3 regions of the Bacillus sp. DU-106 genome follow, and region 1 is predicted to be linked to each of the others. Evidence: predicted binding sites of a transcription regulator. Region 1 holds the regulator's gene; each other region holds the start of a gene.

Region 1 (2,197 bases):
CCTACAAGTCGAGCAGGGACGAAAGTCGGGCTTAGTGATCCGGTGGTTCCGCATGGAAGGGCCATCGCTCAACGGATAAAAGCTACCCCGGGGATAACAGGCTTATCTCCCCCAAGAGTCCACATCGACGGGGAGGTTTGGCACCTCGATGTCGGCTCATCGCATCCTGGGGCTGTAGTCGGTCCCAAGGGTTGGGCTGTTCGCCCATTAAAGCGGTACGCGAGCTGGGTTCAGAACGTCGTGAGACAGTTCGGTCCCTATCCGTCGTGGGCGTAGGAAATTTGAGAGGAGCTGTCCTTAGTACGAGAGGACCGGGATGGACGCACCGCTGGTGTACCAGTTGTTCTGCCAAGGGCATAGCTGGGTAGCTATGTGCGGAAGGGATAAGTGCTGAAAGCATCTAAGCATGAAGCCCCCCTCAAGATGAGATTTCCCATAGCGTAAGCTAGTAAGATCCCTGAAAGATGATCAGGTTGATAGGTTCGAGGTGGAAGCATGGTGACATGTGGAGCTGACGAATACTAATAGATCGAGGACTTAACCATATAATATGTAGCAAATGTTATCTAGTTTTGAAGGAATATGCCTTCATAGTTTGGTGATGATGGCAGAGAGGTCACACCCGTTCCCATACCGAACACGGAAGTTAAGCTCTCTAGCGCCGATGGTAGTTGGGACCTTGTCCCTGTGAGAGTAGGACGTCGCCAAGCAACTAAACACGAGTCAAATGACTCGTGTTTTTTCGTGTTTTCTTTTATAATCCATAGTAATTAAAAAAATATGCTTAAATAATTACTATTTTGATTAAATGCAGGGGAATGTGGCTAGGATAGTGAATAAGCAAAAGAGTTGCAAATTTTATTAATACGTATATAATTAAAGTCAAAGATAGTCAAAGTCAATAAAGGTGGCGGATAAATGAGAAATATATCTGATATCATTGAGCAATATCTAAAGCAAGTTATTGACTTAAGTAATAATAATGTGATTGAAATCAAAAGAAATGAGATTGCGGATCGATTCGAGTGCGTACCATCTCAAATCAATTATGTAATCAATACCCGTTTTACATTAGAAAGAGGATTTGTAGTAGAAAGTAAACGTGGTGGAGGAGGTTACATTCGCATTATAAAAGTCAAACTGCATGATGATATAGACATTATTGATCAAATGCTTCATATGATTGATCATAGCGTTGCACAAGGGAATGCAGAGAGTATGATTATACGTTTATTAGAAGAGGGAATCATAACAGGCCGTGAAGCAAAATTAATGTTAAGTGTACTAGATCGTTCTGTATTATCAATGGATATTCCTTCTCGAGATGAACTTAGGGCTCGAATATTATGCGCAATGTTAAGAACACTGAAATATAAATAAATACAGCTTTTGTAAAAGAATGATAATTAAGATAGGGCAGTTAAATATTGTAGAAGTTTTGAAAAAGAGCATGTACTTTTATCTGAGTGGATTAAGGAAAGAGGACAATCTAGTAATGTATGAAAAGTATCATGAGGTAGATCGTTCCTGTTGTAAAGGTGGGGATATTGATGACTTGTCAAAACTGTAATATAAGACCAGCAACTTTACATTATACAAAAGTAATCAACGAGAAGAAGGCGGAAGTTCATCTTTGTGAGCAATGTGCGGAGCAAAGTGGCTATACGTCTTTCTTTCAATCATCACAGTCTAACTTTTCATTTCATGATGTATTTGCTGGTTTATTACACGGTGAATCAACAATGTTTGGAGAAGGAAAAAACGGGTTTTCAAATACAAATACAGTAAGATGTCCAGATTGTAAGATGACATATGAACATTTTACAAAAGTGGGACGCTTTGGTTGTGCTTCTTGTTACGATACATTTAAAGGACACTTAAACCCATTGTTAAAGCGACTTCATGGTGGACATACAGAACATTGTGGAAAAATTCCGGAACGAATGGAAGGAAATATCCACTTAAAGAAAGAATTAGATGAACTAAAACTTATTCTGAAACAATATGTACAGAATGAGGAGTTTGAGAAAGCTGCTGAGGTAAGAGATGAGATTCGAGGGCTTGAAACTCAGCTTAGTGAGCATAGAGAGGGGGAGTAGTTCTATGTCACTGGACAAAATTATGAATGAAGCGATTAGTCCATGGATGAAGGGGGATGGCCCTGATTCTGATATTGTTTTAAGTAGTCGAATTCGTT
Region 2 (2,197 bases), 460 kb from region 1:
ACGCGCGGGGGAAACGTTAGTAAAAAAATAAGAGGTTAAAGGGGAAATGGAGCTGTGGTTCAAAAACGAGTTCAGGTTTCATTAAAAAACGGTTTACAAGCACGTCCGGCTGCGTTGTTTGTACAAGAGGCAAATCGCTTTCATGCAGATATCTTCATCGAGAAAGATGGAAAGACAGTAAATGCAAAGAGCATAATGGGGATTATGAGCTTAGCAATTGGAACTGGAAGCATGATAACAATTACAACAGAAGGTTCAGATGCAGAAGAGGCTTTAGAAGCATTAGCTGCATATGTACAATAAGAAGCTATCGCGTATATGCGATAGCTTTTTGTTTTGTTGTTTGTGCGGATTAGCGGGGAGGGGTATTTAGCTGGTTTGTCCTTGTCGGAGATTGTCGGTAAATCGATATGTTGTGTCGAACCGTTGATATATTAAAAAAATCGTTGATATAATTTAAGTTTTGTTCGATATAATTGAAAAATCGTTGATATATTTAGAGGGATACTGGATGGGGTATGTGAGCGGGGAACAATATATAAAAGAAGCGCCCAATTATAGGGCGCTTCCGCTTTTAGTTATATCCAGCTCCAGCGGCTAGAATCTCCGGTTGTTTCGCCCCTTCATTCGAGGCAAAAAGCGCCTCGGAATCAGGGCTCCATCGCCCTGCGATTCTGAACGAGCCGCTTTCGCTTTTAAGTATTAACGATTTGTAAAGATCTTATCGATTAAACCGTATTCTAAAGCTTTTTCTGCTGTCATGAAGTTGTCGCGGTCTGTGTCGCGTTGTAGTACTTCAAGTGGTTGACCAGTGCGGTCAGCAAGAATTTGGTTTAGTTTTTCACGTAAGAATAGGATACGTTTTGCAGCGATTTCGATTTCAGTCGCTTGACCTTGTGCTCCACCAAGTGGTTGGTGAATCATTACTTCACTGTTTGGAAGTGCATAACGTTTTCCTTTTTCACCTGCTGCAAGTAAGAATGCACCCATAGATGCAGCCATACCGATACAGATTGTTGATACTTGTGGTTTAATAAACTGCATTGTATCATAGATTGCCATACCCGCTGTGATAGAACCACCAGGGCTGTTGATGTAGATGTGAATATCTTTTTCTGGATCTTGAGATTCCAAGAATAAAAGCTGGGAAACGATTGAGTTAGCTACGTTGTCATCAATTGCACTACCAAGCATAATGATGCGGTCTTTTAATAGTCGAGAGTAAATATCGTAAGCGCGTTCTCCACGATTTGTTTGTTCAATTACTGTAGGAATTAAATTCATCTGTTATTTCCTCCTTATAAAGCTTTCTTAGTCTTATAATACAATTATGGTCAATAAAGGTCAAACGAAACCACTTTAAATCAAAAAAATATGTAGTTGTACCATGAAATATTCGCTATGTTTTCGAAATTCCCTGCTTATGTATCTTCAACATCATAACCGAATTACATAAATTTAAACGTTACGAAAACTGGAGAAAAAAGAAAAGAACGCCTTTTAACTTAAGCGTTCTTTCGATAATTAGTCTTTTAAAAGATAGGTTACTTTATTTAAAATCTTTTCGATTTGTTTCGCGTTTTTACTATACATTTCGCTTGCTGACTTCGACTTTGTTTCTAGGGAAAATAGTTCAAGATCAGCATGACATTTTTTTAAAGATGCTAATAATAAAGGTTTATTTTGAGGAGAAGGCATTTGGAGTTTGTCATTGTAAATGTCGATAGTAAGTTGTCCGTATGAATCCACTTGACCGAGGAAGACATTTTCAATAACAACACCGATTTTTTCTAATTCTGAATGTAGCCAAGCGCGGTTATGTCCGCTTGCTGAAAGAGGTTCATCTAGTACATTTCCATCCATAATAACAGTTTGTGGTTCTTTCTCGTTTGGTACTTTTAAACCGATGTCTTTTGCTGTAAGTGGCTGAGAATCTTTCTTTAATAATACATTTAATTCTCCGCTCGGTTCTAAGACAGCAAATTCGACTTCAGCTACGCTGAACGCACTTTTTCCACGGAGAAGTTCCAGTAATTCGTCACTCGTATATTTTTCTTTCTTTAAATTATCTTCGAGTATCTTTCCGTCTTTTATTAATACGGTAGATTTTCCTTCAAAGAAGTCCCGAGCTGTTTTGTTCTTTAAAGAGAGGATTCCTGTTAAAAAAGGTACCACAGCGAAAATGAGTATTGCAAAG
Region 3 (2,197 bases), 1.1 Mb from region 1:
AGACGCTCTTGGCTACCACGATCCGTTTCTTTCCCAAGAGCTGCTTCTTCAATTTCCAGCTGCATAATGCGGCGCGTTACTTCATCTAATTCTGTTGGCATAGAATCAATTTCTGTACGAATTGTTGCACACGCTTCATCAACAAGGTCAATTGCTTTATCAGGTAAGAAGCGATCTGAAATATATCGATCTGATAAAACTGACGCTGCTACAATCGCACGGTCATGAATATTTACACCGTGATAAATTTCAAAGCGTTCTTTTAATCCACGTAAAATGGAAATTGTATCTTCAACAGTTGGTTCTTCTGCTAATACTTGTTGGAAACGTCTTTCTAGCGCTGGATCTTTCTCAATATATTTGCGATATTCATCGAGCGTCGTCGCCCCGATACAATGCAGTTCACCGCGCGCAAGCATCGGTTTTAACATATTTCCTGCATCCATGGCTCCCTCTGTTTTACCAGCTCCAACTATTGTATGAAGTTCATCAATGAATAATAAAATGCGTCCTTCACTCTTTTTAATTTCATTTAATACAGCTTGCAGACGCTCTTCGAACTCACCACGGAATTTCGCACCTGCTACGAGCGCACTCATATCTAACGCAAAAATCGTTCTATCTTTCAATCCTTCAGGTACATCCTTTTTCACGATACGCTGTGCTAGCCCTTCAACGATTGCTGTTTTACCAACACCTGGCTCCCCAATTAAAACAGGATTGTTTTTCGTTTTACGTGAAAGAATACGAATTACACGTCGTATTTCACTATCACGGCCGATTACAGGATCGATTTTCCCTGCTCTCACTTCCGCCACTAAATCACGGCCATATTTTTCTAACGCTTCATAAGTTGCTTCTGGATTTTGACTCGTCACTCTTTGATTCCCCCGAACTGTCATTAAAGACTGTAATAAGTTATCTTTCGTAATATGCAATCTTGTAAATAATTGATTTATATCGCCTTTTTCTTCAGAAAAAGCAAGCAATACATGTTCTACTGAAATGTAATCATCCTGCAGTTTTTCTGCTTCTTTCCCTGCTCTTACAAGAAGTTGTTGCAGAGCGCTCGTTACATACAATTTTCCAACTTCTGCACCGCTCCCTGTTACAGAAGGTTTCTTTTTAATTAAACTTTCAGCACCTTGCTTTAATGCTTCTATATCAACATTCATTTTTTGAAATATACGTACTGCTAATCCATCTTGCTCTTCTAATAATGCAAGTAATAGATGAACAGTATCCACCTCTTGGTGATGATGAGATACCGCTAAAGATTGGGCACTCATAATCGCCTCTTGTGTTTTTGTTGTCATTTGATTTAAGTCCATCTTTACAGCCCTCCAAAAGTTTGACTTTCTTTGACCTTTGATTTGATTATACGCCAACTGACTTTTTTATACAATAATTTTGCCTATGTATTTTCAAACTTATTATTTGAAAAAGAAAAAGAGAGCATTCATTATACTGCTAAAAAATACGGTAAATGAAATTACAATGTGTAACGACAAAAAAGCCGCAATAATGATTGCGGCTTCTGTTACGGTTTTCTTTTATATGTCCACTGGCGGTTATGATTCGTGTTATCCGGAAACTTTTCACCGGCAGTTAATTTCACCATTTGCGGATCTTTCACCATACTTCCCGTTTCACCAATTTCTACGTAAATGCCATCATTCGGCGCTTTTTGTCCAGAACGAAACCTGCGATTTTGTCCCATCTTCATTCTCCTTCCATGACGTCTTGCCTCATTAGTATATCCATTTTAAAAGAAAGCTTTTCTGTCATGTTTAGGAAACAGTACTACATCTCATTCTTGTACATATATATGAATGACACAAGCGTAAGCAGGGATTTCTTTCCTACCTGTAGAAAAAAAGAAACCAACCTACTCTAGGCTAGTTTCAAAGGAGAGTCAAACATATACGAGAAGATTACATGTTCATTATATGCCTCATCACACGAGCAATGTAACCCTTTTCACAATTTGTACATAATGAAAGAAACATTGTTTGAACTTTCTAAAAAGATGTTGACTTTTCTTAATTTCCAACGATAAATAGTAGACACCACAGCACTTTGAGACGTAAGATGGATATATAGTGAAATTTCCATCTATGGTGATTTCACCGAGTCTAACCTCTTATTTCTGCATATTAAAAACGGAAATACAGATAGATACAAAAAAATTATTATA

What was found. Region 1 encodes CtsR, which represses protease genes until heat stress. Its sites were predicted from a motif close to ATGGTCAATAAAGGTCAAACA; they were not measured.
Region 2: clpP (ATP-dependent Clp endopeptidase proteolytic subunit ClpP) is a predicted target of CtsR. The motif match lies at 1,331-1,351, and genes of this name have one in related genera.
Region 3: clpB (ATP-dependent chaperone ClpB) is a predicted target of CtsR. The motif match lies at 1,349-1,369, and genes of this name have one in related genera.

What each region holds. Positions count from the first base shown of each region.
Region 1 covers NZ_CP026607.1:91,818-94,014, forward strand. Annotated here, with positions in the region: rRNA gene C3Y97_RS00505 (23S ribosomal RNA) at 1-545, shown strand, start outside; rRNA gene rrf (5S ribosomal RNA) at 595-710, shown strand; gene ctsR (transcriptional regulator CtsR) at 919-1,380, shown strand; gene mcsA (protein-arginine kinase activator protein McsA) at 1,551-2,099, shown strand; gene mcsB (protein-arginine kinase McsB) at 2,104-2,197, shown strand, end outside.
Region 2 covers NZ_CP026607.1:5,050,662-5,052,858, reverse strand. Annotated here, with positions in the region: gene whiA (DNA-binding protein WhiA) at 1-31, shown strand, start outside; gene C3Y97_RS25935 (HPr family phosphocarrier protein) at 55-303, shown strand; gene clpP (ATP-dependent Clp endopeptidase proteolytic subunit ClpP) at 703-1,284, opposite strand; gene C3Y97_RS25925 (DUF421 domain-containing protein) at 1,525-2,197, opposite strand, start outside.
Region 3 covers NZ_CP026607.1:1,144,500-1,146,696, reverse strand. Annotated here, with positions in the region: gene clpB (ATP-dependent chaperone ClpB) at 1-1,331, opposite strand, end outside; gene C3Y97_RS05915 (YjzC family protein) at 1,541-1,720, opposite strand.